4 regions of the Streptomyces sp. NBC_00726 genome follow, and region 2 is predicted to be linked to each of the others. Evidence: riboswitches for the same ligand, from Rfam matches in the RefSeq annotation. Region 2 holds a riboswitch; each other region holds the start of a gene.
What was found. A riboswitch is a leader RNA that binds a small molecule or an ion and turns the genes downstream of it on or off. The one in region 2 is predicted to bind thiamine pyrophosphate.
Positions count from the first base shown of each region.

Region 1: it holds a riboswitch for thiamine pyrophosphate, as region 2 does, so the genes downstream of both, thiO (glycine oxidase ThiO) here and OG338_RS22840 (thiamine ABC transporter substrate binding subunit) in region 2, are expected to answer to the same signal.
Region 3: it holds a riboswitch for thiamine pyrophosphate, as region 2 does, so the genes downstream of both, OG338_RS27550 (purine-cytosine permease family protein) here and OG338_RS22840 (thiamine ABC transporter substrate binding subunit) in region 2, are expected to answer to the same signal.
Region 4: it holds a riboswitch for thiamine pyrophosphate, as region 2 does, so the genes downstream of both, thiC (phosphomethylpyrimidine synthase ThiC) here and OG338_RS22840 (thiamine ABC transporter substrate binding subunit) in region 2, are expected to answer to the same signal.

Region 1 covers NZ_CP108983.1:1,406,871-1,414,687, forward strand. Annotated here, with positions in the region: gene OG338_RS06300 (phytoene desaturase family protein) at 1-1,481, shown strand, start outside; gene OG338_RS06305 (hypothetical protein) at 1,496-2,359, opposite strand; gene metF (methylenetetrahydrofolate reductase [NAD(P)H]) at 2,410-3,327, opposite strand; gene thiE (thiamine phosphate synthase) at 3,479-4,132, opposite strand; gene OG338_RS06320 (Rv2175c family DNA-binding protein) at 4,231-4,596, opposite strand; gene OG338_RS06325 (NAD(P)/FAD-dependent oxidoreductase) at 4,673-5,905, opposite strand; TPP riboswitch at 5,988-6,099, shown strand; gene thiO (glycine oxidase ThiO) at 6,097-7,272, shown strand; gene thiS (sulfur carrier protein ThiS) at 7,269-7,487, shown strand; gene OG338_RS06340 (thiazole synthase) at 7,490-7,817, shown strand, end outside.
Region 2 covers NZ_CP108983.1:5,067,674-5,075,490, forward strand. Annotated here, with positions in the region: gene pyrH (UMP kinase) at 62-838, shown strand; gene frr (ribosome recycling factor) at 996-1,553, shown strand; gene OG338_RS22830 (phosphatidate cytidylyltransferase) at 1,553-2,647, shown strand; gene rlmN (23S rRNA (adenine(2503)-C(2))-methyltransferase RlmN) at 2,737-3,843, shown strand; TPP riboswitch at 3,906-4,022, shown strand; gene OG338_RS22840 (thiamine ABC transporter substrate binding subunit) at 4,107-5,210, shown strand; gene OG338_RS22845 (ABC transporter permease) at 5,297-6,901, shown strand; gene OG338_RS22850 (ABC transporter ATP-binding protein) at 6,905-7,817, shown strand, end outside.
Region 3 covers NZ_CP108983.1:6,195,469-6,203,285, reverse strand. Annotated here, with positions in the region: gene OG338_RS27580 (phosphatase PAP2 family protein) at 1-616, opposite strand, end outside; gene OG338_RS27575 (TetR/AcrR family transcriptional regulator) at 765-1,394, shown strand; gene OG338_RS27570 (SPFH domain-containing protein) at 1,600-2,607, shown strand; gene OG338_RS27565 (hypothetical protein) at 2,604-3,503, shown strand; gene OG338_RS27560 (NUDIX hydrolase) at 3,560-4,066, shown strand; gene OG338_RS27555 (FBP domain-containing protein) at 4,117-4,611, shown strand; TPP riboswitch at 4,655-4,748, shown strand; gene OG338_RS27550 (purine-cytosine permease family protein) at 4,739-6,121, shown strand; gene OG338_RS27545 (helix-turn-helix domain-containing protein) at 6,182-7,096, opposite strand.
Region 4 covers NZ_CP108983.1:3,305,838-3,313,654, reverse strand. Annotated here, with positions in the region: gene OG338_RS14765 (LacI family DNA-binding transcriptional regulator) at 82-1,194, shown strand; gene OG338_RS14760 (metallophosphoesterase) at 1,370-2,428, shown strand; gene OG338_RS14755 (hypothetical protein) at 2,611-3,420, shown strand; gene thiC (phosphomethylpyrimidine synthase ThiC) at 3,477-5,270, opposite strand; TPP riboswitch at 5,263-5,394, opposite strand; gene OG338_RS14745 (YibE/F family protein) at 5,465-6,787, shown strand; gene OG338_RS14740 (SsgA family sporulation/cell division regulator) at 6,868-7,305, opposite strand; gene OG338_RS14735 (IclR family transcriptional regulator) at 7,407-7,817, opposite strand, start outside.

The sequences.
Region 1 (7,817 bases), 3.7 Mb from region 2:
TGGGCGCGCTGGCGGCGGCGGCCCGGCTGGCCGTGGCAGGCCACCGGGTGACGGTGTACGAGCGGTCGCGGACGTACGGCGGCGCGCTCGGGCAGTACGCCGACGAGGGCTTCACCTTCGACACCGGCCCCGGGCTCCTCCACCTCCCCGCGGTCTACCGCGACCTGTTCGTGAAGACCGGCAAGGAGCCGCTGGAGCGGTGCGTCACGCTGAGCCAGGTGGACCCGGCGAGCCGGCACCTCTTCGCGGACGGCACCTCCGTCTCCCTGCCGAACGCCTCGCGGGCCGGGACCGTCGCCGCCCTGGACACCGCGCTCGGCGGCGGGGCGGGCGCGAAGTGGGGAGCCTTCCTCGACCGGGCCAGGGACGCCTGGGACCGCTCGCGGCGGCCGCTGCTCGAGGAGCCCCTGCGCCCCGACTGGCAGGTCCTCGGCCGTGATCCGTATCCGGCCGAGGAGCGCCGGCGGCTGCTGCGCCCGGCGCGGCGGGCCGGGACGGTGGCGGAGGTCGGCGCCCTGGAGCTGGCGGACCCCCGGCTGGCGGCCCTCCTCGACGGATACGCCCTCGGGTACGGTCTGGACCCCGCGCGCGCCCCGGCGGGCGCGGCCCTCCTGCCGTACATGGAGGAGACCTTCGGCACCTGGTACGTGAGCGGCGGCATGCGGGCGCTGGCCCGGGCGGTGTACGAGCGGTGCCTGGCCCGGAAGGTGGAGTTCGTCTTCGGTGCCGAGGTGGCCCGGGTCGTCGAGAAGGACGGCCGCGCGGCGGGCGTGGAGCTGGCGGACGGGACGGTCGCGGAGGCCGCCCATGTGGTGCTCGGGGCCCGGCCGTGGCCCGGTCTGGTGCCGGGTCAGGAGCTGTGGGCCGACGGGGATGTGCGGGTGCCCGCGGACGGGGCGGGGGCGAGCGGCCGGTTCATGGTGATGCTGTCGCTGCGCGGCGGGCGGCCCGCGGACGCCGTGCACCGGACCGTGGTGCATCCGGCGGACGGGGCGGCCGAGCGCGCGGCGGTGTTCGGGGGCCGGATCGCCGCGCACCCGACGGTGACCGTGCTGCGCCCCGACGACTCCTCGACCCGCCCCGACGCGGAGCACGAGGCGGTGACGCTGGTGGCGACGGTGGCCCCGCACGGCCCGGTCGACTGGACGGACGAGGCGCTGCGGGCCCGGTTCGCCGAGACGCTGACCGGGGCGGCGGGTGCGGGGGTGCCGGGGCTGCGGGACCGGGTGCTGCGGACGCGGGTGCGGACGCCCGCCGAGACCGCCGCGGACACGGGCGCCGAGGGCGGTGCCGTGCCGCCGCCGGCGCTGGGCGGTGCCGGGGGCGCGTTCCTGCACGCCGCCAACCGGACCCGGCTGCCGGGCCTGCTGCTGGCCGGCGGCTGGTCGCATCCGGGCGGCGGACTGGCGCACGCGGGCATGTCCGGGGCGCTGGTCGCGGGGACCGTGGTGGAGGGGGAGGACTTCCGCGGCTCGCGGTGAGCGGGGGGGGCGTCTCAGTAGCGGTACTGCTCGTTGTAGCCGGTGTCGTAGCCGTCCGGGTACGGGGCCGGCTGGGCGGCGGGCTGCTGCTGGTACTGCTCGGCCTCGCGCTGCTGCGGCACCCAGACGCCGCCCGGCGGGGTCTCCGAGCCGTAGCCGTCGCCCTGCGCGTACGGGTCGGCGTACTGCTGCCGGCCGCCGTAGCCGTCGTAGTTCCCGTAGCCGTCGTACGTGCCGTACTGCGGGGTGCTCGCGGTGGTGCCGATGTACGGGTCGGAGTAGGCGGCGTAGCTCTGCGGATCGGTGCCGTAGTCATACTGCCCGGCTCCGGCGTGGGGGTCCTGGGGCTGGTGGGCCGGGTAGCCGTACGGGTCGTACGCCTCGTGGCTCTGCGCGGTCTGGGGCTCCTGGGCCGGGCGGGGCGGCACAGGGTTGGTGTAGACGCCGTACTGGCCGGTGTCCTCGGGCATCGGTTCGGTCGCGTAGACGGCGGCGGGGCCGGGGGCGGACGGCGGGGCGGCCGGGGCGTCGGGGGCGCCGTCCTCGTACTCCACCTCCAGGTCCGAGACCTCCAGGGTGGGCTTGCTTCCGGCCGCGCCGCGCCGGCGGCGGCTCTCGCCGGGCTTGCCCCCTATCGCCCAGCCGGTGGAGAAGCCCTTGCGGAACGAGAGCGTGACGAAGGTCTGGCCGGTGGCGAAAGCGACCGCGCCGAGGGCGATGACGGGCACGGACGGCATCAGGACGCCGATCACCACGCAGAGGAAGCCGGTGAAGGCGAGGAGGCGCCAGCGCAGCCGCGCCTTGTACTGCAACAGCACTTCGCCGAGCAGCCACAGCGCGACGACACCGAACGCGATGTAGAGGACCGTCCAGCCCATGCCCGCCCCCTTCTACGGCCACCGCCCCGGGTGGTGGCGGGTACGGCCGGTCACGACTGCTTGTGCAGTCCGAGATTCTCGTAGATCTCAAGCGTCGCAGTCGAGTTGTTCAGCGTGATGAAGTGCAGTCCGGGCACACCCTCGGAGAGCAGCTTCGCGCTGAACCGCGTTGCGAAGTCGATGCCAATGGAGCGTACAGCGGCGGGGTCGTCCTTGGCGGCGAGGATGCGCTCTTTCAGCCCGTCGGGCAGCTTCGCGTCGCTGAGCTGGGAGAACCGTTCCAATTGCCGGACGTTGGTGACCGGCATGACCTCGGGGATGATCGGGGTCTCGCAACCCGCCGCGACCACCCGGTCACGCATCCGGAGATATGCCTCGGGATCGAAGAACATCTGCGTGATCGCGTAGTCGGCGCCGGCGCGGCACTTGTCCACGAAGTGGCGGACGTCGGTGTCCCAGTCCTCCGAGCGCGGGTGCCGCTCGGGGAAGGCCGCGACGCCCACGCAGAAGTCGCCGGCCTCCTTGATCAGCCGGACCAGGTCGGCCGCGTACTTCACGCCCCGCGGGTGCTCGACCCAGGGGCCCATCGGGTCGCCCGGCGGGTCGCCGCGCAGGGCGAGGATGTTCCGGATGCCGACGTCCGCGAACTGGCCGACCATGTTGCGCAGTTCGGCGATCGAGTGGTCGACGGCCGTGAGGTGCGCGACCGGGGTGAGCGTGGACTCGGCGGCGATGTCCTGGGTGGCCTTCACCGTGCCGGAGCGGGTGGAGCCACCGGCTCCGTACGTCACCGAGACGAAGCTCGGCGCGACGGCCTCGACCCGGCGCAGCGCGTTCCACAGGTTGCGCTCGCCCTTCTCGGTCTTGGGCGCCCAGAACTCGAACGAGTACGAGGTCGCGCCGGACGCGAGCATCTCACGCACGGTGCGTGCGTGATCTGTCCTGGTGGAAGGTGTGCCAAGGGCCATACGGGCAGGTTAACCAGGGCGGGGCGGGCCCCCAACCGAACCGGAGTCATTTGCCGGAATTGACCGATTCTTGTCCACCCTTCGGACAGATTCGTCCCAGACCGGCCCCGGACGGGTCCCGGGCCGCCGCTCCGGCGGCACCCGTCCCGGGTCAGGCTCCGGCGCGCTCGCGGACCCGTCGCGCCAGCTCAGCGGCGGCGGCACCCGGGTCGGACGCCTCGGTCAGGGCCCGTACGACGACGATCCGGCGGGCCCCGGCGTCCAGCACCTGGTCGAGATTGTCCGCGTCGATGCCCCCGATGGCGAACCAGGGACGGGCCGGGGCGAGCGAGGCGGCGTAGCGCACGAGGTCCAGGCCGGGGGCGTGACGGCCGGGCTTGGTGGGAGTGGGCCAGCAGGGGCCGGTGCAGAAGTAGTCCACGCCGGGCTCGGCGACGGCGGCGTCGACCTCGGCCTCGGCGTGCGTGGAGCGGCCGATGACCGGCTCGGCGCCGATGATCGCGCGGGCCGCGGGCACCGGCAGGTCGCCCTGGCCCAGGTGCAGCACGTCGGCGCCGATGGCGTGGGCCACGTCGGCCCGGTCGTTGACGGCGAGGAGCTTGCCGTGCCGCTTGCAGGCGTCCGCGAAAACCGCGAGGTGGCCGAGCTCCTCGCCGGCCTCCATGCCCTTGTCGCGGAGCTGGACGATGTCCACCCCGCCGGCGAGGACCGCGTCGAGGAAGCCGGGCAGATCGCCCTGACGCCTGCGCGCGTCCGTGCACAGGTAGAGCCGGGCGTCGGACAGCTGTGCGCGAGGCGTGGACATGGTGCGGTTCCCCCCGGGGAAGACGGTGACGGCGGATCAGAGTACGGCGCGGGGAAGCGGGCCGCCCGCTCGCGCGGTGCGGCCCGCTTCCCGGTCGGTCAGACGGCGAGCGCCTGGGCGCGGCGCTTCACCTCCGTGCCGCGATTCTCACTCAGCGCCTGCGCGGGCGTGCCCGGCAGGGACGGGTCGGGGGTGAAGAGCCATTCGAGCATTTCCTCGTCGGAATACCCGTCGTCCTTCAGGAGGGTCAGGGTCCCGGAGAGGCCCTTGACCACCTTGTCGCCGTCGATGAAGGCGGCGGGCACCTGGAGCGCCCGGTTCTCCCCACGGCGTACGGCGATGAGCTGGCCCTCCTTGACCAGCTGCCGCACACGCGTCACCTCGACGTCGAGCATTTCCGCGATGTCGGGCAGGTGGAGCCAGGCGGGGACGAGTGCATCGGTCTTTGCGTCAATCTGGGTCACGGGACAAGCCTGCCATCCCGGACTGACAGCCGAAACCCGGACTCGGCCCTTCAGGTCCACGCCGCCGGGACAGGCCCTACGGCAGGACCGCCGCCTTCAGCGGTACGGAGGGGTCCGCCGCCCGGTCCGCGTCGAGCCGCGCCCCCGCCTCGATGAGCCGGCGCCCCTGGGCCAGGTCGCGCGGGCGGCTCACCGCGAGCACCGCGACCAGGGCACCGTCGCGCAGCCAGCACACCGACCAGGCGGGCTCCGCCGGGTCGCCGCGCCACAGCAGGGTGTCCGCGTCCGCGTGGTGCCCGGCGTACTGCACGAACCGGCCGAACTGCTCGGACCAGAAGTAGGGCACGGGGTCGTACGGCGGGATGCCGGCGCCCTCCGCCGCGATGTGGGCGGCGGCGGTCCTGGGCCCCTGGAGGGCGTTGTCCCAGTGGTGGACGACCAGGCGGGTGCCGTAGCGGGCCGAAGGGAAGGAAGCGCAGTCGCCGACCGCGTACACATCGGGGAGCGAGGTGCGCAGCGCCGCGTCGGCGGTCACCGAGCCCTCGGGCCCCAGCGCGATGCCGGAGCCGGCGAGCCAGCCGGTGGCGGGGCGGGCGCCGATGCCGACGACGACAGCTCCGGCCGCGATGGTGCGCCCGTCGGCGAGGACCACCGTGCCGGGCCCGACGCGGGCGACCCGGGCGCCGGTGAGGAGCCGGGCGCCGTTCTCCGCGTACCAGGCGGCCATCGGGGCGGCGACCTCGGCGGGCAGGGCGCCGGCCAGCGGGCGGTCCGCGGCCTCCACGACGGTGACCTCGCAGCCGGCGGCACGGGCGGCGGTGGCGAACTCGGCGCCGATCCAGCCGGCGCCGACGACCACGACGGGATGCCCGGCCTCCAGGACGGGGCGCAGCCGGGCCGCGTCGTCCAGGGTGCGCAGCAGATGGACGCCGGGGACCCCGGCGGAGCCGGGCAGGGCGACGGGTTCGGCGCCGGTGGCGAGGACCAGGACGTCGTAGCGGACCGGGCCCTCGGAGGTGTCCAGTTCGTGGTCGCCCGCGCGGACCCCGGTGACCTCGCAGCCCAGGCGCAGGGCGATGTCCAGCGCCTCGAAGTCGATGTCGAAGGCGGACTCCTCGGCCTTGCCGAGCAGCACCGCCTTGGACAGCGGGGGCCGGTCGTAGGGCTGGTGGGGTTCGGCTCCGATCAGCGTGACGGGGCCGGTGAAGCCCTGTTCCCGCAGGGCGACGGCGGTCTGCACGCCCGCCATGCCCGCGCCCGCGACGACGACCCGGCGTTCCGTCCGCTCTGCCCGCTGCTGCTCGCTCACCCGTCCACCTTACGTAGCTGACGAGACGTCAGGAAGGGGCGGGCCCCGGCGGCGGCATCGGGGCGGGGTTTAGGGTGGCCACCGTAAGACACGCGGGAGCCCGGGCGTACCGGGCTGAGAGGGAGGCTGGCGGCCTCCGACCGTACGAACCTGATCCGGGTCATGCCGGCGAAGGGAGGGGCTGGACGCCCATGCGCACCCATCCCACCGAAGGGTCCGACGTCCTCGTCATCGGGGGCGGCATCATCGGTCTGGTGACCGCCTGGCGGGCCGCGCGGCGCGGTCTGGCCGTCGCGCTCGCCGACCCCGAGCCGGGTGGCGGGGCGGCCCGGGTCGCGGCCGGGATGCTGGCCGCCGTCACCGAACTGCACTACGGCGAGGAGACCCTGCTCGGGCTCAACCTCGCGTCCGCCCGGCGCTATCCGTCGTTCACGGCCGAGCTGGAGGAGGCGAGCGGGCAGGACATCGGCTTCCGCGCCTGCGGCACCCTGGCCGTCGCGCTGGACGCGGACGACCGCGCCCATCTGCGCGAGCTCCACGAGCTGCAACGCCGCTCGGGCCTGGAGTCGGAGTGGCTGACCGGGCGCGAGTGCCGCCGCCTGGAACCGATGCTCGCCCCGGGCGTGCGCGGCGGTCTCCGGGTGGACGGCGACCACCAGGTCGACCCGCGCCGCCTCGCCGCCGCGCTGCTCACCGCCTGCGAGCGGGCCGGAGTGGTCTTCCACCGCCGCCGCGCCGGCCGCCTCTCGGTGGTCGCGGACCGGGCCGTGGGCGCCGTGCTCGACAACGGTACGGAGGTGGCCGCCGGCCAGGTCGTGCTCGCCGGGGGCAGCCTCAGCGGGCGGCTCGCCGGGGTCCCCGCCCACGCCCTGCCTCCGGTGCGCCCGGTCAAGGGCCAGGTGCTGCGCCTCACCGTGCCCCCGGCGTACGCCCCCTTCCTCTCGCGCACCGTGCGCGCGGTGGTCCGGGGCAGCCACATCTATCTCGTACCGCGTGAGAACGGTGAGCTGGTCGTCGGCGCCACCACCGAGGAGATGGGCTGGGACACCACCGTCACGGCGGGCGGGGTCTACGAGCTGCTGCGCGACGCGCATGAGCTGGTGCCCGGCATCACCGAGCTGCCGCTGACCGAGACCCGCGCCGGACTGCGCCCCGCGTCCCCCGACAACGCCCCGCTGCTCGGCCGCACCGCGCTGCCCGGCCTCCACCTCGCCACCGGCCACGGCCGCAACGGCGTGCTGCTCACCCCCGTCACCGGGGACGCCATGGCGTCGCTGCTGGCCGACGGCGAGCTGCCCGAGGCGGTCCGTCCCTTCTCCCCCGGCCGGTTCGCCCCGGTCCCCGCACCCCAGGAGCAGCCCGCATGACCGAGCCCACCCCGCTCACCGTGTCCGTGAACGGCGCCCCGGCCGCCGTCGCGCCGGGCACCACCCTGGACGCCCTCGTCGCGACGCTGACCGACGCGACGGCGGGGGTGGCCGCCGCGCTCAACGAGACCGTGGTGCCGCGCGGCCAGTGGCCCGCCGCCGCGCTCGCCGACGGCGACCGGGTCGAGGTCCTGACCGCAGTCCAGGGAGGCTGACGATGTCCGACGACCTGTTCACCCTGGGCGGCACTGACTTCACCTCGCGGCTGATCATGGGCACGGGCGGGGCGCCCAGCCTGGACGTGCTGGAGCGGTCGCTGATCGCGTCCGGCACCGAGCTGACCACCGTCGCGATGCGCCGCCTCGACCCGACCGTGCAGGGCTCGGTGCTCTCCGTACTGCGGAAGCTGTCCATCCGGGTGCTGCCGAACACCGCCGGCTGCTACACCGCCGGGGAGGCCGTGCTCACCGCCCGGCTGGCCCGTGAGGCGCTGGGCACGGACTGGGTGAAGCTGGAGGTGGTGGCCGACGAGCGGACGCTGCTGC
Region 2 (7,817 bases):
GCCGCAAGGGACACCAGACCCATCGGCAATGGCCTTCTTCGTATGTGCACGAGGAGAACCCATGAACAAGGGCGCGGACGCCGCCAAAGACGACGACAAGCGCGAGGACGGCAAGGTGCGCGGACGCTTCATGCTGAAGCTGTCCGGAGAGGCGTTCGCCGGTGGCGGGGGCCTCGGTGTCGACCCCGACGTCGTGCACGCCATCGCCCGCGAGATCGCGGCCGTCGTCCGGGACGGCGCGGAGATCGCGGTCGTCATCGGCGGCGGCAACTTCTTCCGCGGCGCCGAGCTCCAGCAGCGGGGCATGGACCGGGCGCGCTCCGACTACATGGGCATGCTCGGCACCGTGATGAACTGCCTCGCCCTCCAGGACTTCCTGGAGAAGGAGGGCATCGACTCCCGCGTCCAGACCGCCATCACCATGGGTCAGGTCGCGGAGCCGTACATCCCGCTGCGCGCCGTGCGGCACCTGGAGAAGGGCCGCGTCGTGATCTTCGGCGCGGGCATGGGCATGCCCTACTTCTCCACCGACACCACCGCCGCCCAGCGCGCCCTGGAGATCGACGCCGAGGCGCTGCTCATGGGGAAGAACGGCGTGGACGGGGTCTACGACTCCGACCCGAAGACCAACCCGGCCGCGGTCAAGTTCGACGCGCTGGAGTACAGCGAGGTGCTCGCCCGCGACCTCAAGGTCGCCGACGCCACCGCCATCACGCTCTGCCGTGACAACGAGCTGCCGATCCTCGTCTTCGAGCTCACCGCCGCGGGCAATATCGCCCGCGCGGTCAAGGGTGAGAAGATCGGCACGCTCGTGAGCGACCAGGACACCCGCGCCTGACCACCGGCGCGCCCACCGGGGAGACCCGGTGGGGCAGGGGTGCGGGACCGCCCCGGAAGATGGACAACGGCCTGCCGGTCGGACACCGTGCAGGTGAGGACGCGACGCAGGACCCGCCGGGCCCGCCGGGCCCGGTCAAGACACGCAGGAGCACGTGGTGATCGAAGAAACCCTCCTTGAGGCCGAGGAGAAGATGGAGAAGGCCGTCGTCGTGGCGAAAGAGGACTTCGCCGCGATCCGCACCGGCCGTGCGCACCCGGCGATGTTCAACAAGATCGTCGCCGACTACTACGGCTCGCCGACCCCGATCAACCAGCTGGCCTCGTTCTCGGTGCCCGAGCCCCGTATGGCCGTCGTGACACCGTTCGACAAGACCGCGCTGCGCAACATCGAGCAGGCCATCCGCGACTCGGACCTCGGCGTCAACCCGAGCAACGACGGCAATATCATCCGGGTCAACTTCCCCGAGCTGACCGAGGAGCGCCGCCGCGACTACATCAAGGTCGCGAAGACCAAGGCCGAGGACTCCAAGATCTCGATCCGGGCCGTCCGCCGCAAGGCCAAGGAAACGCTCGACAAGCTCGTCAAGGACAAGGAGTCCGGCGAGGACGAGGTGCGCCGTGCCGAGAAGGAGCTCGACGACACCACCGCGAAGTACGTCGCGCAGGTGGACGAGCTGCTGAAGCACAAGGAAGCCGAGCTGCTCGAAGTCTGATGAACGACTCTTCCTGGGGCGCTCCGCAGGGCGCCGGCCACCGGGGCGCGCCGGAGATGCAGGGCGCTGCGGCGGGTCCTGCCTACGATGTGCACGACGCCCAGCAGACTCGGCCCATGCCCATCGTGCCGGACGTTCCCGACGCAGGTAGAGACGCTGAAGACCGTGATCACCGGGACCAGGGGGCCGGACGCCTGAGCGGCGGCCCCCTGGTCCGCGACGAGAAGCCGCAGGAGCCCATGCCGACCGAGCCGACGCCCCCGCCGCCTCCGCAGAAGAAGCGCGCGGGCCGGGACCTGGGAGCCGCCATAGGGGTCGGCCTGGGGCTCGGCGCCCTGGTCGTCGTCTCGCTCTTCGTCGTCAAGGCCGTCTTCGTCGGCGTCATCGTGCTCGCCGTCGTGGTCGGCCTCTGGGAGCTCACCTCCCGGCTTGAGGAGCGCAAGGGCATCAAGGCGCCCCTCGTGCCGCTCGCCGTCGGCGGCGCCGCCATGGTCGTCGCGGGGTACGCGCGCGGGGCCGAGGGCGCCTGGATCGCCATGGCCCTGACCGCCCTGGCGGTGCTCGTGTGGCGGATGGCGCAGCCGCCCGAGAACTACCTCAGGGACGTCACGGCGGGTATCTTCGCCGCGTTCTACGTGCCCTTCCTGGCCACCTTCGTCGCCATGCTCCTGACCGCCGACGACGGGCCGCAGCGGGTGCTGACCTTCCTGCTGCTGACCGTGGTCAGCGACACGGGGGCGTACGCGGTCGGCTGGCGGTTCGGCAAGCACAAGCTGGCTCCGCGCATCAGCCCCGGCAAGACCCGCGAGGGCCTGTTCGGGGCGGTCACCTTCGCCATGGTGGCCGGCGCGCTGTGCATGCAGTTCCTGATCGACGACGGTTCCTGGTGGCAGGGGCTGCTGCTGGGCCTCGCGGTCGCGGCCAGCGCCACCCTGGGCGACCTGGGCGAGTCCATGATCAAGCGGGACCTCGGGATCAAGGACATGGGCACGCTGCTGCCCGGCCACGGCGGGATCATGGACCGGCTGGACTCGCTGCTGCCGACCGCCCCGGTGGTCTGGCTGCTGCTCGTGCTGTTCGTCGGCTCCGGCTGACCGGCTCCGGCCTGCGGTTTTCCGCGCGAAGGCCCGTCGTCCACAGGGCGGCGGGCCTTCGCCGTTCCGTCTGCGACACTGGAAGAACCATGCCTAAGCCCGGAGAACTCACTTTCGTCGCGCCCCGCGGAGCCAAGAAGCCGCCGCGGCACCTCGCCGACCTCACGCCCGCCGAGCGCAGGGAGGCCGTCGCCGCGATCGGCGAGAAGCCGTTCCGCGCCCAGCAGCTCTCGCAGCACTACTTCGCGCGGTACGCGCACGACCCGGCCGAGTGGACCAACATCCCGGCCGGATCGCGGGACAAGCTCGCCGAGGCGATGTTCCCCGACCTGATGTCCGTCGTCCGGCACATCAGCTGCGACGACGACACCACCCGTAAGACCCTCTGGAAGCTGCACGACGGGACGCTGGTCGAGTCCGTCCTGATGCGCTACCCGGAGCGGGTCACCATGTGCATCTCCTCGCAGGCCGGCTGCGGGATGAACTGCCCGTTCTGCGCGACCGGGCAAGCCGGTCTCGACCGGAACCTGTCGACCGCGGAGATCGTCCACCAGATCGTGGACGGCATGCGCGCCCTGCGTGACGGCGAGGTCCCCGGCGGCCCCGCCCGGCTCTCCAACATCGTGTTCATGGGCATGGGCGAGCCGCTGGCCAACTACAACCGCGTCGTCGGCGCGATCCGCCGGCTGACCGACCCGGAGCCCGACGGTCTCGGCCTCTCGCAGCGCGGGATCACCGTGTCCACCGTCGGCCTGGTGCCCGCGATGCTGCGGTTCGCCGACGAGGGGTTCAAGTGCCGCCTCGCGGTCTCGCTGCACGCCCCGGACGACGAGCTGCGCGACACCCTGGTGCCGGTCAACACCCGGTGGAAGGTGCGCGAGGTGCTGGACGCCGCGTGGGAGTACGCGGAGAAGTCAGGCCGCCGCATCTCCATCGAGTACGCCCTGATCCGCGACATCAACGACCAGGCGTGGCGCGGCGACCTGCTGGGCCGCCTCCTCAAGGGCAAGCGGGTCCACGTCAACCTCATCCCGCTGAACCCGACGCCCGGCTCCAAGTGGACCGCCTCGCGGCCCGAGGACGAGCGGGCGTTCGTGGAGGCCATCGCGAGCCACGGTGTGCCGGTCACCGTCCGCGACACCCGGGGCCAGGAGATCGACGGCGCCTGCGGGCAGCTGGCGGCCTCCGAGCGCTGAGGACGAGCGGCCCCGGGACCCGGCCGAAAACGGCCGTGTAGCCTGGGGCCGAAATCAACTGCATATTCCGACAGGGGAGCGCCACAGCGCTGAGAGTGCGGCACCAAGGACAGGTTGGCCGCAGACCCTCTGAACCTCGCCCGGGTCATTCCGGGTAGGAAGTTCGGACCTTACTCAAGCTGTTGCGCCCTGCCCGCTTCCGGCTCCGGCCGGTGTGCGGGCGGGGCCGCGTCTCTTCCTGGTCACTCCAGGAGGAATCACACATGAGCACCACCCAGAAGGCCGCCGTGGCGGCCGTCGCAGCCGCGCTCGGCGTCACCGCGCTGGCCGGCTGCGGAAGTTCCGACGACTCGGCGTCCGGTTCCGGCTCGGCCAAGGGCTCCGGTTCCAAGACCGTCACCCTGGTCAGCCACGACTCCTTCAACGCCTCCAAGGACGTGCTGAAGGAGTTCACCCGGGAGACCGGCTACACCGTCAAGGTCCTCAAGAGCGGGGACGCGGGTGCCGCGCTGAACCAGGAGATCCTGACCAAGGGCTCCCCGCGCGGCGATGTGTTCTTCGGCGTCGACAACACCCTGCTCTCGCGCGCCCTGGACAACGGCCTGTTCACCCCGTACGAGGCCAAGGGCCTGGACCGGGTCCCGGCCGATGTCCAGCTGGACGCGGACAAGCACCGGGTCACCCCGGTCGACACCGGTGACATCTGCGTCAACTACGACAAGAAGTACTTCGCCGACAAGAAGCTCGCGCCGCCGAAGACCTTCGCCGACCTGGCGAAGCCCGCGTACAAGAACCTGCTCGTCACCGAGAACGCCGCGACCTCCTCGCCCGGCCTCGGCTTCCTCCTCGGCACCATCGGCACCTTCGGCGAGGACGGCTACCAGGACTACTGGAAGAAGCTGAAGGACAACGGCGTCAAGGTCGTGGACGGCTGGGAGCAGGCGTACAACGAGGAGTTCTCCGGCTCGGCCGGCGGCAAGAAGGCCAAGGCCGACCGCCCGCTCGTCGTCAGCTACGCCTCCAGCCCGCCCGTCGAGGTGCTGTACGCGGACCCGCAGCCGAAGACCGCGCCGACCGGGGTCGCCACCGGCACCTGCTTCCGCCAGATCGAGTTCGCCGGTCTGCTGGACGGCGCGAAGAACGAGGCGGGCGGCAAGGCCCTGCTGGACTTCCTGATCGGGAAGAAGTACCAGGAGGACATGCCGCTCACCATGTTCGTCAGCCCGGTCGCGAAGGACGCCAAGGTGCCCGAGCTGTTCACGAAGTTCGGCGCCACCGCGGACAAGCCGGCGACGGTCGCCCCGGACGCCATCGCCGAGAACCGTGAGCAGTGGGTCCAGTCATGGTCCTCGCTCGTAGTGAAGTAGCGAAGACCCCCGTACGCGGACCGGGCGCGCGCGGGAGGTCCGCACGCGCCCGGGCCCGGCGCGGGACCGCGGTGCGGCTCGGCCTGATGGCCGTGCCCGTCGTGTTCTTCGCCGTGTTCTTCGCCTACCCGGTCGCCGCGATCGTCGGCCGGGGGCTCAAGGCGGACGGCGTCTGGCAGTTCGGCAGGTTCGGCGAGGTGCTGGCCCGGCCGGAGATCCGGGACGTCCTGTGGTTCACGCTGTGGCAGGCGCTCGCCTCGACCGCGCTGACGCTGCTGATCGCGCTGCCCGGCGCGTATGTCTTCGCCCGGTTCGACTTCCCCGGCAAGCAGGTGCTGCGGGCCGTGGTCACGGTGCCGTTCGTGCTGCCGACCGTCGTCGTGGGCACCGCCTTCCTCGCGCTGCTCGGGCGCGGCGGGCTGCTGGACGAGCTGTGGGGCGTACGGCTCGACACCACCGTGTGGGCGATCCTGCTGGCGCACGTCTTCTTCAACTACGCGGTCGTCGTCCGGACCGTGGGCGGGCTCTGGGCGCAGCTCGACCCGCGCCAGGAGGAGGCCGCCCGGGTGCTGGGCGCGAGCCGGTTCACCGCCTGGCGGCGCGTCACGCTGCCCGCGCTCGCCCCGGCCGTGGCCGCCGCCGCGCTGATGGTCTTCCTCTTCACCTTCACCTCCTTCGGGGTCGTGCAGATCCTCGGCGGTCCCGGCTTCTCCACACTGGAGGTGGAGATCTACCGGCAGACCGCCCAGCTGCTCGCCCTGCCCACGGCCGCCGTGCTCACGCTCGTGCAGTTCGCCGCCGTCGGCGCGATCCTCGCCGTGCACGCCTGGACCGTACGCCGCAGGGAACGCGCCCTGAAGCTGGTCGACCCGGCGGCGACCGCGCGCAGGCCGCACGGGGCCGGGCAGTGGACCCTGCTCGCCGGGGTCCTGCTGAGCGTGCTGCTGCTCGTCCTGCTGCCGCTCGCGGTGCTGGTGGAACGCTCTCTGGGCGGCTCCGGTTTCGCCTACTACCGCGCGCTGACCTCGGCGGACGCCAACAGCGGTACGTTCCTGGTGGCGCCGGTCGAAGCCATCGGGAACTCGCTGCGCTACGCCCTCGTCGCGACCCTGATCGCCCTTGTCGTCGGCGGGCTCGCCGCCGCCGCGCTCACCCGGCGGGCGGGCCGGCTCGTCCGGGGCTTCGACGCGCTGCTGATGCTGCCGCTCGGGGTCTCCGCGGTCACCGTCGGCTTCGGCTTCCTGATCACCCTGGACGAGCCGCCGCTGGATCTGCGCACCTCCTGGATTCTGGTGCCGCTCGCCCAGGCGCTGGTCGGGGTGCCCTTCGTCGTACGGACCATGCTGCCGGTGCTCCGGGCGGTGGACGCGCGGCTGCGCGAGGCGGCGGCGGTGCTCGGAGCCTCGCCGCTGCGGGCCTGGCGCGAGGTGGACTTCCCGCTCGTACGGCGGGCGCTGCTGGTCGCCGCCGGGTTCGCGTTCGCCGTGTCGCTGGGGGAGTTCGGCGCGACCGTGTTCATCGCGCGGCCCGACAACCCGACGCTGCCGGTGGCCGTGGCGCGGCTGCTCGGCCGCTCCGGGGACCTCAACTACGGGCAGGCCATGGCCCTCAGCACCGTCCTGATGCTCGTGTGCGCGGTGTCGCTGCTGCTGCTCGAACGCATCCGCACCGACCGATCCGGGGAGTTCTGAAACATGCTGACGCTCGAATCGGCCACCGTCCGCTTCGGTGACCGGGCCGCGCTCGACGGGGTCGACCTGGAGGTCGCCGACCATGAGACCGTCTGCGTCCTCGGGCCGAGCGGCAGCGGCAAGTCCACCCTGCTGCGTCTGGTCGCCGGGCTCCAGGAGCCGGACGGCGGCCGGGTTCTGCTCGATGGCACCGACCAGGACGGCATCCCGGTCCACCGGCGCGGCCTCGGCCTGATGTTCCAGGACCACCAGCTCTTCCCGCACCGGGACGTCGGCGCCAACGTCGCCTTCGGCCTGCGGATGCACGGGGCCGGCCGGGGCGAACAGGACCACCGGGTCGCCGAACTCCTCGACCTCGTCGGCCTCCCCGGCGCCGAACGCCGCGCCGTCGCCGCGCTCTCCGGCGGCGAGCAGCAGCGCGTCGCCCTGGCCCGTGCCCTCGCCCCCAGCCCCAGGCTGCTGATGCTCGACGAGCCCCTGGGCCAGCTGGACCGCAGCCTGCGCGAACGGCTCGTCGTGGAGCTGCGCGCCCTCTTCGGCCGCCTCGGCACCACCGTGCTCGCCGTCACCCACGACCAGGGCGAGGCGTTCGCGCTGGCCGACCGGGTCGTCGTGATGCGCGACGGCCGCGTCGCCCAGGCGGGCACCCCGCTGGAGGTGTGGCAGCGCCCCGCCTCCGCCTTCGTGGCCCGCTTCCTGGGCTTCGACAACGTGGTCGAGGCGACCGTCGAGGGGGCGGCGGCGGACACGGCCTGGGGCGAGGTGCCGGTCCCGGTGGGGTCACCACAGGGCGCCTGCGATCTGCTGGTGCGGCCGGCCGGCGTCCGGATCGGCGGCCCGGGGAAGGGACTGCGCTGCGTCGTGGGCGCGCGCACCTTCCGGGGCAGCCATGTCGCCGTGACCCTGCGCCCGGAGC
Region 3 (7,817 bases), 1.1 Mb from region 2:
CCGGGTGCAGCAGCCACAGCAGGCGCCACCGGGACCGGGTGGCGACGACCAGGCCGACGCCGACCATGACGGCCCAGCCGAAGTGCAGCGAGGGCATCGCGGCGAACTGGTTGGCCATGGAGTCCGTGGCCGGCTGGGCTCCGTACACCGAAGGTCCGTACACCTGGCCGGTGTCCACGAGGTGGGTGGCGGCGAGCAGGCGCGGCGGGGCGAGCGGGAAGAGCAGGTGCAGGGCGAGCGCGGCGCCGGTGAGCGCGGCGAGGACGCGGCGCGCCCAGACGTAGTGGCGGGGGCTGCGCCAGTACAGCCAGACCAGGAAGAGCAGCGTGGCCGGGAAGTGCACGGTCGCGTAGTAGGTGTTCGCCAGGTGGATCAGTGTCTCGTCGTGCAGCAGCAGGCCCTGGACCGCGCCCTCGCCGGGCAGGTGCACGGCGCGTTCGACGTCCCAGACACGGCCCGCGTTGCGGAACGCCTCGTCCACATGGCCGTTCGCGGCCTGGCGGCCGAGCTTGTAGACGAGAAAGAGCCCGACGACGAGAAGAAGCTCGCGGACCAGGGGCGGGCGGGCGAAGGTGTCCGGCTTCCGATCGGCGGGCGTGGTGCCGGTGTACTTCACCCGGTGCCCCTTTGCTGATGCGCTTCGGCGGACGTCCGCCCTTATCGATACGCCAGTGTACCGATACGGCGGCGTATCGGTACACGTGCGTATCGGTACACTGGCGTATCGATGGACCTCGTCGCAGAGTCGCAGAGAGGGAAGGCACATGTCGCCGCAGCCGACCGGGCAGGAGCAGACCCCCGCGCAGCGCCGCTCGAAGATCACGCCGGAGCGGGCGCAGGAGCTGTACACCGCCGTGCTCGACATGCTGCGGGAGAACGGCTACGAGTCGCTGACGATGGAGGGGGTCGCCGCCCGGTCCCGGTGCGGCAAGTCCACGCTCTACCGCCAGTGGGGCTCGAAGCCCGAGCTGGTGGTGGCAGCCCTGCACGGCACCCGGCGCGGCGCCCTGCGGAAGATCGACACCGGTTCACTGGCGGGCGACCTGCTGGAGGCGGCGCGGGCGATCGGCGAGGGCGCGGGCCGCGACACGCCCCTGATGCTGGCGCTGAGCCATGCGGCGCTCCAGAGCCCGGAGCTGCTGTGCGCGTTGCGCGAGTCGCTGATCCTGCCGGAGCTGGCCGCGATCGACGCGCTGGTACGGCGCGGGGTGGAGCGCGGCGAGGTGGCGCCGGACAACCGGGCGGTGGAGTTCGTCTCCGCGCAGCTGCTCGGTGTGATGCGGGCCCGTCCGATGCTGGCGGGGGCCCACGCGGACGAGAGCTACCTGGTCCGCTTCGTGGCGGCCGCGATCCTTCCCGCACTCGGCCTGGGCGCCCCGGCGTCCGGGTCCTGACAGACGTGGGCCGTCGTCCGAGCGGATGACGGCGGCCCGCTCGCGCCGCACCGTGGGGACGGGGGCGGCGCGCACCCGGCCGGCCGGTGACTTCCGAGAAGTCACCGGCCGTTCGCGTATCCGGGACTCCTTTATTCGTCCTCTTGACGATAAGGCGGGATTCCGCTTATCGTCGCCATGACGAAAACGACTTCAGGGGGTTCCCATGGCCGACATCACCCGCCGCTTCGGCTGGCGCCATCTCCGCTCGGCGCCCACCGCGCACATCCGCCACCACAAGCGCGGCGAGCTCGCCCACGACGGGGCCGGACTGAGCTTCTGGTACCGCTCGCTGAGCGCCGCGCTCTCCGAGGTGCCGGTCAACGACCGCGAGCTGGCCATGGCCTTCCACGCACGCACCTCGGACTTCCAGGACGTCACGGTCCAGGCCACCGTCACCTACCGGATCAGCGACCCGGCCGAGGCGGCCGCCCGCCTCGACTTCTCCGTCGACCCGGACACCGGCGCCTGGCGCGGCGCCCCCCTCGAACAGATCGCCACCCTGCTCACCGAGACCGCCCAGCAGCACACCCTGGACGTGCTGGCCCGCACCCCGCTGGCCGGCGCCCTGGTCGACGGGGTCGCCGCCGTCCGCGAACGGGTCGCCGCCGGTCTCGCCGACGAGCCGAGGCTCCCCGCCACCGGCATCGACGTGGTCGCCGTCCGCGTCGTCGCCATCCGCCCCGAGGCCGAGGTGGAGCGCGCCCTGCGCACCCCCGCCCGCGAGCAGATCCAGCAGGAGGCCGACCGGGCCACGTACGAACGGCGCGCCGTGGCCGTCGAGCGCGAGCGGACCATCGCCGAGAACGAGCTGGCCAGTCAGATCGAGCTGGCCCGGCGCGAGGAACAGCTGGTCGAGCAGCGCGGCACCAACGCCCGCCGCGAGGCCGAGGAGAGCGCCGCCGCCGACGGGGTGCGCGCCGAGGCGGAGGCCGCCCGCACGGTGCGGCTCGCGGGGGCCGAGGCGGAGGCGGCCCGGCAGGTGGGCGCGGCGCGCGCCGAGGCCCAGGCGGCCTGGCTGCGGGCACACGGCGAGGTGGAGGCCGCGACACTGCACGCGCTGGCGGCCACCCGGCTCGCCGAGAACCTGCCGCACATCGACAGCCTCACCCTGTCGCCCGACGTGCTCACGGGCCTGCTCAGCAAGCTGGGCCGGCCGGCGGCCGGGGCATGAGCCTCGCCCCGCGGGCGGTCCTCGTCCACCGCACCACGGAGTACGAGGAGCTGCTGGCCCGCCACGGCACGCACGGCCAGGCCGCGTTCCTCCTGGCCGCGCGGGGCCGGTCCATCGATGAGGTGGCCCGGCGGCACGAGCGGACCCGGCAGGCCCTGGCGGATGTGGCGGCGGCCGTTCCGCTCACCTGGCGACACTGCCGGGTGGAGCGGGCCGACCTGGACCGGTTCCTGTTCGCGCCCGAGGACGTGGTGGTGGTCGTCGGGCAGGACGGCCTGGTCGCCAACGCCGCGAAGTACCTCTCCGGCCAGCCGGTCATCGGCATCGACACCGATCCGGGCCGCAACCCCGGCGTCCTGGTGCGCCACCGGCCGGCCGACGCGGCGGCGCTGATGCGGGCGGCCGTGGCGCCGGGCGGCCGGGCCGACGCGCTGACGATGGTGGAGGCGGTGGCCGACGACACCCAGCGGCTGCTCGCCCTGAACGAGGTCTACCTGGGCCCGCCCGGCCACCAGACGGCCCGCTACCGGCTGGGCCCCGACACGGCGGACGCCCCCGCCGAGCCGCAGGCGTCCTCCGGCGTCCTGGTCGGCACCGGCACCGGGGCGACCGGCTGGCTGCGCTCGCTCTGGCAGGAGCGCCACAGCACCCTGCCGCTGCCCGGGCCCGCCGACCCCCGGCTGCTCTGGTTCGTCCGGGAGGCGTGGCCCTCGCCGTCGACCGGCACGTCGTTCGTCGCGGGCGAGCTGGGGCCCGGGCAGGGGCTGCGGCTCACCGTGGAGTCGGACCGGGTGGTGGTGTTCGGCGACGGGATGGAGGCGGACGCGCTGGAGCTGACGTGGGGGCAGAGCGTACGGCTCGGCGTCTCGGAGACCTCGCTGCGGCTGGCGGTGTGAACGCGGGGGCGGACGCGGCATCCCCGTAGGCTCGGCACCCCCTTCGAAGGAGCACCATGACCACCGATAACCCCCTCGCCCCGTCCCGTAACACCCGGCCGCCCAAGGCCCAGGCCGCGCTGGGGGTCGGGGTGATCGTGCAGGACGCGCAGGGCCGGATCCTGCTCGGCCGGCACCACAGCGGCACCTGGGAGCTGCCCGGCGGCAAGGTCGACCCGGTGCCGGAGTCCGTCGCGGCGGCCGCCGTGCGGGAGCTGCGCGAGGAGACCGGGCTGACGGTCCCCGAGGACGAGGTCACCGTCTTCGCGATGCTGCACGACGCCCTCGGCGGGATCAACCGTGTGACGATGGCCGCCCTGGTGCGGGTGGACACCGGCGCGGCCCGGGTGACCGAGCCGCATCTGATCAGCGTCTGGGAGTGGACCCCGCTCGACGCGCTCCCGTCGCCGCTCTTCGACCCGTCGGCGCAGATCCTCGCGACCTGGCGCCCGGACCTCGGCATCCCGCATCCGCCCGTGCACCGGCTCCCCCTCGCGACCGAGAAGCCCCAGGTGGGCCCCTAAGTGAATTAATGGTTTGCCTAGGACCCATAGGCAGGGTTAGCTTCGTGGTCATGAAGGCCCTGACCGAGCAGGACATCCGCTCATCGTTCGTGAATTGCTCCAAGGGGGAGGCCAAGCGTCTGCCGCTCCCCCGCGATTTCGAGGAACTGCCGTGGGACGACCTCGACTTCCTCGGCTGGCGCGACCTGTCCGCGCCGGGACGCAGCTACATCGTCACCGAGCACGAGGGCAGGACCGCCGGGATCTCGCTGCGCTTCCCGTCGCAGCAGCGCGGCTTCCTGCACCGCAGCATGTGCTCGCTCTGCCTGACCACGCACCCGGGCAGCGGGGTCTCCCTGATGACCGCCCGCAAGACCGGCCCCGCCGGGCGTGACGGCAATTCGGTCGGCCTGTACATGTGCACCGACCTGGCCTGCTCGCTGTACGTGCGCGGCAGGAAGAAGGTGGATTCCGGGGCCCGGTTCAAGGAGAGCCTGACCACGGAGGAGCAGATCGCGCGCACGGTCGACAACCTCCACGCGTTCGTGACGAAGCTCTTCAGCTGACCCCTGCGACGCCATCGAACGGGCCGGCGCTATTCTGGCCGCCACACCGGACACGGGGTGCCCCGCACGGGGCTGAGATCACACCCGTCGAACCTGAACCAGTTAGCACTGGCGGAGGGATGTCTTCATGTCGTTGCCGTATGCCCGGGACGAGCGCGCCGCCTTCGGCGGGCGCATGCCCACCGCCCCCGGCGATCTGCGCATCGAGGCGAACGGGATAGCCCCGGTCCCCGAGGACCGCCGCTACGGCCGGGCGGGCCGGCTGTTCACCGTCTGGTTCGCGCCCAACCTGACCATGACCGGCGTCTTCACCGGCACCGTCGGCATCGCGCTCGGCCTGGACTTCGCGACCGCGCTCGCCGCCGTCGTACTCGGCACCCTCGTCGGCGCCGCGCCGACCGCGTATCTGGGCACCTGGGGCAGCCGCACCGGGTCCGGTCAACTACCGCTCGCCCGCCTGGCGTTCGGTCCGGGGGTCGTACTGCCGGGCGCCTTGCAGTGGCTGTCGTCCATCGCCTGGGACGCCCTGATCGGCCTGTTCGGCGGGGACGCGCTGGCGCAGCTGTGCGGCTGGCCGTTCTGGCTGGGCGTCCTGGTCATGATGGCCGCACAGGGTGCGCTCGGGGTGCTGGGTTACGAGGTCATCCACCGGCTCCAGACCGTGATGACGTTCGCCCTGGCCGCCGCATTCGCCGTGCTCGCCGCGAAGCTCCTGCGCGGGGTGGACCCGGTGACCACCTCGGCCGTGCACGGCGCGGACCGGGCCGGCGCGTTCGTCCTGACCTGCACCATCGCCCTGAGCCTGGCACTGTCCTGGGCGCCGTACGCGAGCGACTTCAGCCGCTATCTGCCGCGCGAGACATCTCGGACGCGCATGTTCTGGTGCACGCTGGGCGGGATCAGCGCCTCCTTCGTGGCGGTCCAGACGATCGGGCTGTGGGGCGCGTCGGTCTTCACGGACCAGACCGCGCGCGGCATCGACTCGCTGCTCGGCGGGGGCGCGCTCGGCGCGTTCGGGCTGCTCGCGGTGGCGCTGGCCGCGCTGTGCAGCAACGCGATGAACGACTACAGCGGTTCGCTGGCGTTGCAGACCATGGGCGTACGTGTGCCGCGCCCGGTGGCCGCGGCGCTCGCCGCCGCCCTGGGGTTCCCGCTGGTGCTGTGGATGCACGCGGCGGACACGACCGCCCGCTTCCAGAACGTGCTGCTCCTCGTCGGCTACTGGATCCCCGGCTTCGTGGCGATCGTGTCCGTGGACTGGCTGGCCCGCGCCCGGTCCCGGCGCGGCGCCCCCGTCGACCTCGCGGCCGAACACGCCCGCCCGCGCCCGTGGTGGCCCTCGCTCGCCGCGTTCGCCGTGGCCTTCGCGGCGGCGGTGCCGTTCATGAGCACCGGCCTGTACGTGGGCCCGGTGGCCGAGGCGCTGCACGGGGCGGACCTGGCGTACGGGGTGGCGTTCCTCGTGGCGCTCGGGGTGTACGCCCCGCTGCGGCTGCGCGGGGCGCGCTGACTCACCCTTCGCCGGGGCGGGGAGGGGCGGGGCCGGGACCGACGGTGCCGGCCCCGGCCGTCAGGGCATCCTGGCCGTTCCCGTCGGCGCGCACTGCATCTGCTTCTCCGAGGGGATCTCCCCACACACGCTCATGGAGTCGAGCGGCGCGTCCTCGGAGACCCCGAGCATCTTGGTGTACGAGTCGTGCTCGAAGCGGATGAAGGCGTCCAGCTCCATCCCCCGGGCGTCCTTGATGATCACCTTGTCGCCGACGGCGCCGCCCTCGATCCGGCCCCAGACCGCCTGGCAGGCGGCGCTGTAGCGAAGCTCGATCTGCATGCCGCGCAGATAGGTGCTCTTGGCGGTCTTGGCGTCCCACTGGCACTCCATGGCCTGGGGGTCGTTGCGCCAGCAGGTGTCCGACGTGCACTTGACCTTGATGTCGCCCGCGCCGGGCACGAGGTCCGCGCCCTGTCCGCTCGCCTTCCTGCTCTCGGTGCGGGTCCTGGCGGCGTCCGGGCCCTGGTCCGCTCCCGCGAGATACGGCGAGAGCAGCCCGGTCGCCACCGAGCCCATCAGGGCACCGGCCGCGATGTACCCGATCACCGCGCAGCGCCGCCGCCACGAGCCCCCGGGCCGCTCACCCGGCATCCGCCCCTCGGCGGCCGGGTCACCGGCGGCGGTGTGCACGTCCGCGGCCCGGTCCCGGCCGACCGCGACCGGGGCGCCGGCTCTGGCCAGCAGGTCGAGCAGCGGTTCCGGCGGGGTGCCCGCCACGGCCGCCAACTGCTCGACCGCCACGGGGGTCGGCAGCTGCTTGCCGTTGAGAAACCTCTCCCACGAGGAGCGGCTGTAGTGCGTACGTCCGGCCAGCCCGCCGAAGCTGAGCTGCGCCCCCTCCTTGATCCTCCGCATCTCCGCGCCCAGTTGTGCGCGGGCCGCGTCCGTGGCATCCGGTGCCGGGTTCTTCCGATCCGACTTCGCGTTCGACATGCAAGAGCCCCCCTCGTCATGTGCGCCCCACGCGTCGTTTCCTCCCCCGGACCGACGCGGCGCGAGGGACACAATAGATCGGGTTCATGACGGCTCCGAAGCCGCTCAAGCGCGTGGCGCGGCGCGGACACAGCCCTGCCTGTCCCGCCGGCCGCCGAGTTCTTCCGTGCGCCCGCGAACGTCTGCGCGGATTACCAAGAAACCGTGCACGCGATGCCAATGTCTCCACGGGCCATTGGCGCCCTCACTCCTCGGGCAACGGCCCAGGGAATGACCAGGTGGTCCGCGGGGGAACGGACACGCCGACGATTCGGCTGGAACTTCCCAGCCGCCTCGACGGCGTGTTCCGCCCTCGGGGCCCCGGCCCCTGTGCACCTCTACTCGAGGTCGCCGAACAGCTCAACCTCGTAGGCCCGCTGGGCCGTCGGACGGACCGGCCTCAGCCAGCCGTGGTACGCCGCGCCCGCACCCTGCTGGGGTGCCGAAACCGGCTTCGGACGGGGCCGGCGCTTCCGGCGGGGCGGAACAGTGGCCTTGGGCCGGCGGGTGCCGGCCGGTCGGGCACTACGCTGCCGGCGCTTACGCGAAATCGAAGTCATAGTCGCCTCTCCAGTGATTGGTTGATGCCGACGATTCCTGGCCGAATTACCGAAGGCTTTCCGGTCATCGGCCAGGAGGGCCCGTGCCCCGATGGCCGACTGGGCGAACCATCGCAAGGCAG
Region 4 (7,817 bases), 1.8 Mb from region 2:
TGACCTTGCAGAAACGTGCCTGTCAACGCGTGAATATGCGACCGGACCAATGCCCCGCCAGACCCCTACTATCGGCTCGCCATGACAGCAGCAGGGAAGCACCAGGTGAGCCGGACGGAGACCCCCCGGCGCGGCGGCAGGCAGGGACGTGCCGGAATCCGGGATGTGGCCGCCGCCGCCGGCGTCTCCATCACGACCGTCTCCGACGCGCTCAACGGCAAGGGCAGGCTCCCGGACGCCACCCGCCGCCATGTCCGCGAGGTCGCAGAGCGCCTGGGCTATCGCCCTTCCGCAGCGGCCCGCACGCTCCGTACCGGCAAGTCCGGCCTCATCGGCCTGACCGTGACGACGTACGGGGATGAACCTTTCACCTTCACCGAGTTCGCGTACTTCGCGGAAATGGCGAGAGCGGCCACCTCAGCGGCCCTCGCCCGCGGCTACGCCCTGGTCATCCTGCCGGCGACCTCGCGCCACGACGTCTGGTCCAACGTGGCGCTCGACGGCACCGTCGTCATCGATCCGTCCGACCAGGACCCGGTCGTCTCCGAGCTGGTCCGCCAGGGGCTGCCCGTCGTCTCCGACGGCCGGCCCGCCGGGTCGCTGCCCGTGACCGCCTGGGTGGACAACGACCACCGAGCCGCCGTGCTCGACCTCCTCGACCATCTCGCCGCCGCCGGGGCCCGCCGTATCGGACTGCTCACCGGCACCACCACCGACACGTACACCCGGCTCTCCACCACCGCCTACCTGCACTGGTGCGAGCGTGTGGGACAGGATCCGGTCTACGAGTCCTATCCCGCCCACGACCCGTGCGCGGGGGCGGTGGCCGCCGACCGGCTGCTGGCCCGTCCGGACCGGCCCGACGCCGTCTACGGGCTCTTCGACCCCAACGGCACGGACCTGCTGGCGGCCGCGCGCCGCTACGGCCTGCGCGTCCCCGAGGACCTGCTCCTGGTCTGCTGCAGCGAATCCACGGTGTACGCGACGACCGAGCCGCCCATCACGACGCTCTCGCTGAAGCCGCGGAGGATCGGCACGGCCGTCGTCCAGCTGCTCATCGACGCCATCGAGGGAGTCGACCAGGACGGTCCGGTGGAACGGGTGGTGCCGACGGAGCTCATCGTCCGGACATCCTCGCAACGCCGCCCACCCCGCACCACGGTCAGTGCGCCGCGTTCCCCGGCAGGGGACTGATCATCCCAATCAGGACCAATCGACCGACGAACCTGGCATGCGGAAGGATTCACCACCCCTGGTGCGTCCCAGAGCACGATCTGCATTCCTATGATGGGCGGACGACACCGCGGACCAACCCGACCAGCAGGGCCCGTCAGGTGTACGGCGGCGCGACGGTGGTGTGGAGGGGTCGATGACACAGGGGGCCGGTCAGGAACCCGTGGTGCGGACGGCGACGTTGCGCGACTTCCGCGTACCGCCCTATGCGCAGTCCCCCGCACCGCCCGCGTCGCCGCACCCGGGGAACGCCTTCCCCGAGGGCGAGACGCCGGAGGGGTACACCCCGACGGCGCGCGACCTTCCCGTCATCAGCGTCGACAAACCCGCCCAGGTGCAGCCCGTGCCCGAACCGCGTCCCTCCGCCGACCCCGGCCTCGGCCCCCTCTACGTGGTCGGTGACGTCCACGGCTACCTGGACGAGCTGCTCGCCGCCCTCGCGGAGCAGGGCCTCATCGATTCCGAAGGCCGCTGGGCGGCGGGCAACGCGCGCCTCTGGTTCCTCGGCGACTTCACGGACCGGGGCCCCGACGGCATCGGCGTCATCGACCTCGTCATGCGGCTCTCCGCCGAGGCCGCGGCCGCCGGCGGCTACTGCAAGGCCCTGATGGGCAACCACGAGCTGCTGCTCATCGGCGCCAAGCGGTTCGGCGACACCCCGGTGAACTCCGGCGCGGGCACGGCCACCTTCCAGGCGGCCTGGCTGCTCAACGGCGGGCAGAAGACGGACATGGAGCGCCTTCAGGACGTCCACCTCCAGTGGATGTCCCGGCTCGACGCCGTGGTCGAGGAGGACGGGCACCTCCTGATGCACTCGGACACGACGGCGTACCTCGACTACGGCTCCACCATCGAGGACGTCAACGACACGGTCCACGCCATCCTCACGCGCAACGACGCCGACGAGTGCTGGGACCTGTTCCGCAAGCTCACCAAGCGGTTCGCCTTCCGCGACGACTCGGGCGCCCAGGCCGTCCAGGAGCTGATGACGGCGTACGGCGGCCGGCGCGTCGTCCATGGTCACAGCCCCATCCCGTACCTGACCGGCGAGGTCGGCTCCGAGGACGGCGAGGACGGTGCCGGGCCTCAGGTCGACGGACCGCATGTGTACGCGGAGGGGCTCGCCATCGCTATGGACGGCGGGGTGACCATGGCCGGAAAGCTACTGGTCGTCCAACTCCCCCTGCATGACTGACGCCCTGCGGGGAAGACGCATCCCGAGCTGACCACGCCGAGTGCAGGGGCTATTTCCGGAAACCCTCTGTCACCCCGCGCTGTGCGCGCTCTACCATCGGCCTATCAGTAGCAGGCTCTCCTCCGTTTCCGCCCGAACTGCCCGGACCCAGCGGGCACACAGGCCCGACGGAGCATCGGGGGATGCAGATGAACAGCGCTCCGCACCTGCTGACCGAGGACCGGCCCGAGTACGAACGGCTCCTCGACGACGCACTGCGTCACGCACACGAACGACCGGAGCTGGCCGCCGTCGGCGAACGCCTCAGCGCCGCCCAGCTGCGCACCATGGCGCTGACCGCCGTCGCCCTGATCACCGCCACGGCCGCAGCCGAGTACGAGCAGTACGTGAAGGCTCGTGACGAAGCACGCGCCGCCACCCGGGACACGGCTTCCGGCACGGCGCCGGACGGCCTCGGTCAGTCGGGCGCCGGCATAGGAGCGGTCGTCACCGTTTTGGCGCCCATGCTGGCGGGTACGGCGGCGACCATATTCCTGCTGGTCGGCTACCTCCTGAAGATGCTGGAGCCACCACCGGCCTTCGCAGGCCCCATGGTGGACGCCGGCTGGTTCTTCGCCGCCGTCACGGCCGCCGCCATCTTCATCGCCGCCATCGGCCTGCTCATCGCCGCCCTGCGCAACGGCTCGACGTCCCTGCCGGCCCGGGAAGCCCACGAGCGACTGCCCGACGACGTGGCCCTCGCCAAGGACGCCTGGCGACAGGCGCTGCTGGAGCGGGGCATCGTGCCCTTCCTGCGCGACGCCCTCACCGAGCCCGCCGGACCCGCGGTCCCCGCCCCGTACCGCCCGGCGGGCCGCCTCCCCAAGATCGGCTACAGCAGGCCCGACTTCGCAGGCCCGGACGAGGGCCCGGCGGCGGCGCCCCGCCCCACGTACAGCAGCCCGGACTTCACCAGCCCCGACTTCGGCGGTCCCGAGCACGAACCGGACTGACCGCCACGGCTCCGGCGGAAGGCGCCGGAGCCGTGCGCGGCCGGTCCCGTCCCAGGTCAGTCGGCCAGCGGCAGATAGACCCGGTTCCCGCCCGCCGCGAATTCACGCGACTTGCCGAGCATCCCCTCGGCGATCTCCTCGGCCGTCGCCTCCGCACCGTCCGCGCCGCCGAACTGCTCGGTGATGCTGTGGCTGATCTTCATCGAACAGAACTTCGGACCGCACATCGAGCAGAAGTGCGCCGTCTTCGCGGGCTCGGCCGGCAGCGTCTCGTCGTGGAACTCCCGTGCCGTGTCCGGGTCGAGCGCCAGGTTGAACTGGTCCTCCCAGCGGAATTCGAACCGGGCGTCCGACAGCGCGTCGTCCCACTCCTGCGCCCCCGGATGCCCCTTGGCCAGGTCGGCGGCGTGCGCCGCGATCTTGTACGTGATGACCCCGGTCTTCACATCGTCCCGGTTCGGCAGCCCCAGGTGCTCCTTGGGCGTCACGTAACAGAGCATCGCCGTCCCCCACCAGGCGATCATCGCGGCGCCGATACCCGAGGTGATGTGGTCGTACGCCGGCGCGATGTCGGTGGTCAGCGGGCCGAGCGTGTAGAACGGCGCCTCCTCGCAGATCTCCTGCTGAAGGTCGATGTTCTCCTTGATCTTGTGCATCGGGACATGCCCCGGGCCCTCGATCATCGTCTGCACGCCGAACCGCTTGGCAACTGTGTTCAGTTCACCGAGCGTGCGCAGCTCGGCGAACTGGGCCTCGTCGTTGGCGTCCGCGATCGACCCCGGGCGCAGCCCGTCGCCCAGCGAATACGTCACGTCGTACGCGGCGAGGATCTCGCAGAGCTCCTCGAAGTGCTCGTACAGGAACGACTCCTTGTGGTGCGCCAGGCACCACGCCGCCATGATCGAGCCGCCCCGCGAGACGATGCCGGTCTTGCGCCGGGCGGTCAGCGGCACGTACGGCAGGCGTACGCCGGCGTGCACCGTCATGTAGTCCACGCCCTGCTCGGCCTGCTCGATGACGGTGTCCTTGTAGATCTCCCAGGTCAGTTCCTCCGCCCGCCCGTCGACCTTCTCAAGGGCCTGGTAGAGGGGCACGGTTCCGATCGGTACGGGTGAATTGCGAAGAACCCACTCACGGGTGGTGTGGATGTTGCGGCCGGTGGAAAGGTCCATGACCGTGTCCGCGCCCCACCGGGTCGCCCACGTCATCTTGTCCACCTCCTCCTCGATGGAGGACGTCACCGCGGAGTTGCCGATGTTGGCATTGACCTTCACCAGGAACCGCTTCCCGATGATCATCGGCTCGGTCTCCGGGTGGTTGACGTTGGCGGGCAGCACCGCACGGCCGGCCGCGATCTCCTCGCGCACCACCTCCGCCGGCACGTTCTCGCGGATGGCGACGTACTCCATCTCCGGGGTGATCTCGCCCCTGCGGGCGTACGCGAGCTGGGTGACGGGACGGCCGTCCCGGCTCCGCCGCGGGCGGCGCGGCCGGCCGGGGAACACCGCGTCCAGGTTGCGCAGCCCACCCCGCGGCGAGGTGTGCTTGAGCCCGTCGTCCTCGGGGCGGGCGGGGCGGCCCGCGTACTCCTCGGTGTCACTGCGGGCGATGACCCAGTTCTCCCGGAGCGGTGCGAGTCCGCGCCGGACGTCGGTCCCGGCCGCGGGGTCGGTGTACGGCCCGGACGTGTCGTACAGCGTCACGTCCTTGCCGTTGGTCAGGTGCACCTGGCGGACCGGCACCCGGATGTCGGGGCGCGGGCCCTGGACGTATCCCTTGTGCCAGCCGATGGACTTCCCGGCCTCGTCGCTCTGGTCGGAGGCAGGCGTGCGTGTGTCCGATGTGGTCATGAGACCTACTCCCTACGCCGGCATTACCCGGTAACAGGTTCGGCGGTCGGCGCAGCGTCCCGTACGGTCGTACGGCGGTCAGCGCCCTCTCAGCCCGGTGCTCCGAGCTCCCGCGTGTGCAAAGGTGCCACCACGCTAGCCCCCGGACGGGCGAGCTGAACAGAGGGCCCCTCCCTTCTTGCGATGATCGGCCGGTGACGCCCCCTCATCGCGACCCAGAACCGCAGGGCCATCAGCACACGCACAGCCATGGCCCGGCCGCACCCGTCTCCGCCCATCTGCGCAAGGTGATCGCCGCCGTGCTGATCCCCTTCGCGACCGCCGTACTCGTCGGTCTCGTGGCGCTCTGGCCGAATGGTGCGCCGGCGCACGAACGGACCGGTGTCGGTTTCGACCGGCAGACCCAGCAGGGAAAGGTGGTGAGCGTCGTCAAGGTCGACTGCAAGGACGTGAACGCCGCCCAGCTTCCCGTCAGCGGCGAGACCCAACCCTCCGAGGACCGGCCGGTTTCCGGCGGACTCTGCGAGAAGGCCACCGTCGAGGTCACCACCGGCCCCGACTCGGGGCGCCGGTTCGTCGAGGTCGTCCAGCCGGACGCCCCGAGGCAGTTGCGGGAGGGCCAGGGGGTGGTGGTGGCGTACGCTCCCGACGCACCCCATGACCTCCAGTACTCCGTGACGGACGTGAACCGGAAGTTCCCGCTGATGCTGCTGGCCGGGATCTTCGCCCTCGCGGTGGTGCTCGTGGGCAGGATGCGCGGGGTCATGGCCCTGGTGGCGCTCGCACTGTCGTTCGCCGTCCTGACCCTGTTCATCCTTCCGGCCATACTTCAGGGCTCGAATCCACTGCTGGTGGCGGTCGTCGGGGCCGGTGCGATCATGCTGATCGCGCTCTACATCTGCCACGGGTTGACCGCCCGCACCTCCGTCGCCGTCATCGGCACCCTGATCTCACTGCTCCTGATCGGGCTGCTCGGCTCGCTCTTCATCGGCTGGGCGAGCCTGAGCGGGAACACCGACGACAACACCGGCCTGATCCACGGCCTGTATCCGCACATCGACATGAGCGGACTGCTGCTGGCCGGCGTCATCATCGGTTCTCTGGGCGTGCTCGACGACGTCACGGTCACCCAGACCTCGGCGGTCTGGGAGCTGCGCCAGGCGAACCCCACCATGAGTGCGAAGCAGCTCTACCGGGCAGGGATCAGAATCGGCCGCGATCACATCGCCTCCGTGGTCAACACCCTGGTGCTCGCCTATGCGGGCGCCGCGCTGCCCCTCCTGCTGCTGTTCACGGTCGCGCAGAGCAGTGTGGGGACGGTCGCCAACAGCGAGCTGGTGGCGGAGGAGATCGTGCGCACCCTCGTGGGCTCGATCGGACTGGTCGCCTCCGTGCCGGTGACGACCGCGCTCGCGGCGCTGGTCGTCACCGCGGACCGCACGGGGGTCGGCGCGGAAGCCGGGGCTTCGGCACCCGTGCGGAGCGGCAGGGGCCGGCGACGGCGGGCGAGGTCGTGACCGGAACACACAGCGTGATTCACCCGATCGGCAGGTGTCGTGTTCGAGTGGCACGACGGCTCCCCGGGCCGTGGACCGCTTCAGCCCGCGTTCTGCTCTTCGGCCAGAATGCGCCCCAGCGCCTCCTCCAAATTGCCGTCGAAGTCACCCAGCGTGCACTCCTGCCCGAGCGGTACCAGCTTGTCCGTACGGTCGAGGAAGGCGACAAGAGGTGCCGTGCCCGCCCGGAAGAGCGCACGGTCGGCGCCCACCTGTAGCCGGATGTGGACATCGCACAGCCCCTCGGGCTCGGTCGGCGCGATATGCACATCGCCGTCACCACTGGGGCTGTTGAGGCCGTCGAGCAGCAGCTCACGGCCGAAGGCCCAGGTGACGGGGGCGTCGCCGGGCAGATGGAAGGTCATCCGGATCGCGTACGGATCGCACACTTCGTACCGGAGCTCCACCGGGATACGGAATGAGAGCTCCTCGGAGACGAGGAAGCTCATCATGACCTCAGCTTGAACCGACTCGCGCATCGTTCAACCCCGCAGTAGATGAATCTGGCCAGGAATGATCCCCCATGGCCCTATTGACGCCATCGTGGTGCACGCGATAGCAGATCACAAGGAGTGATTTTTCAGATACTGATAGAGAACACGAACGAACGCAAGAGGCTAGACACTTCACCGCGTAGCCGTTCGACTGCGGGCAGCAACCGATCCTCCTCGTGGAGGGGTACTGAAATGGCCATCGCGGCGGCGGTGAATCCGGCCGTGATGGGGATGGCCGCGCAGACGGTCCCGAGCGCGTACTCCTGTCGCTCGATGACGGGCTCCGTACGCTCCAGCGACCGCAGCCGGGTGAGGAACGCCGCACGGTCGCGCACCGAATACCGGGTCAGCGGGCGCACCGGGTGCCGGTCCAGGTGGTCCTCGCGGGCCTTCTCGTCCAGCCGGCTCAGCAGACACTGACCGATCGCGTGCGCATGCCCGGTCTCGCGGAACGCCGCCCACTCGTCGACGGCCGGCCGCTCGGGGGTGTCCGCCAC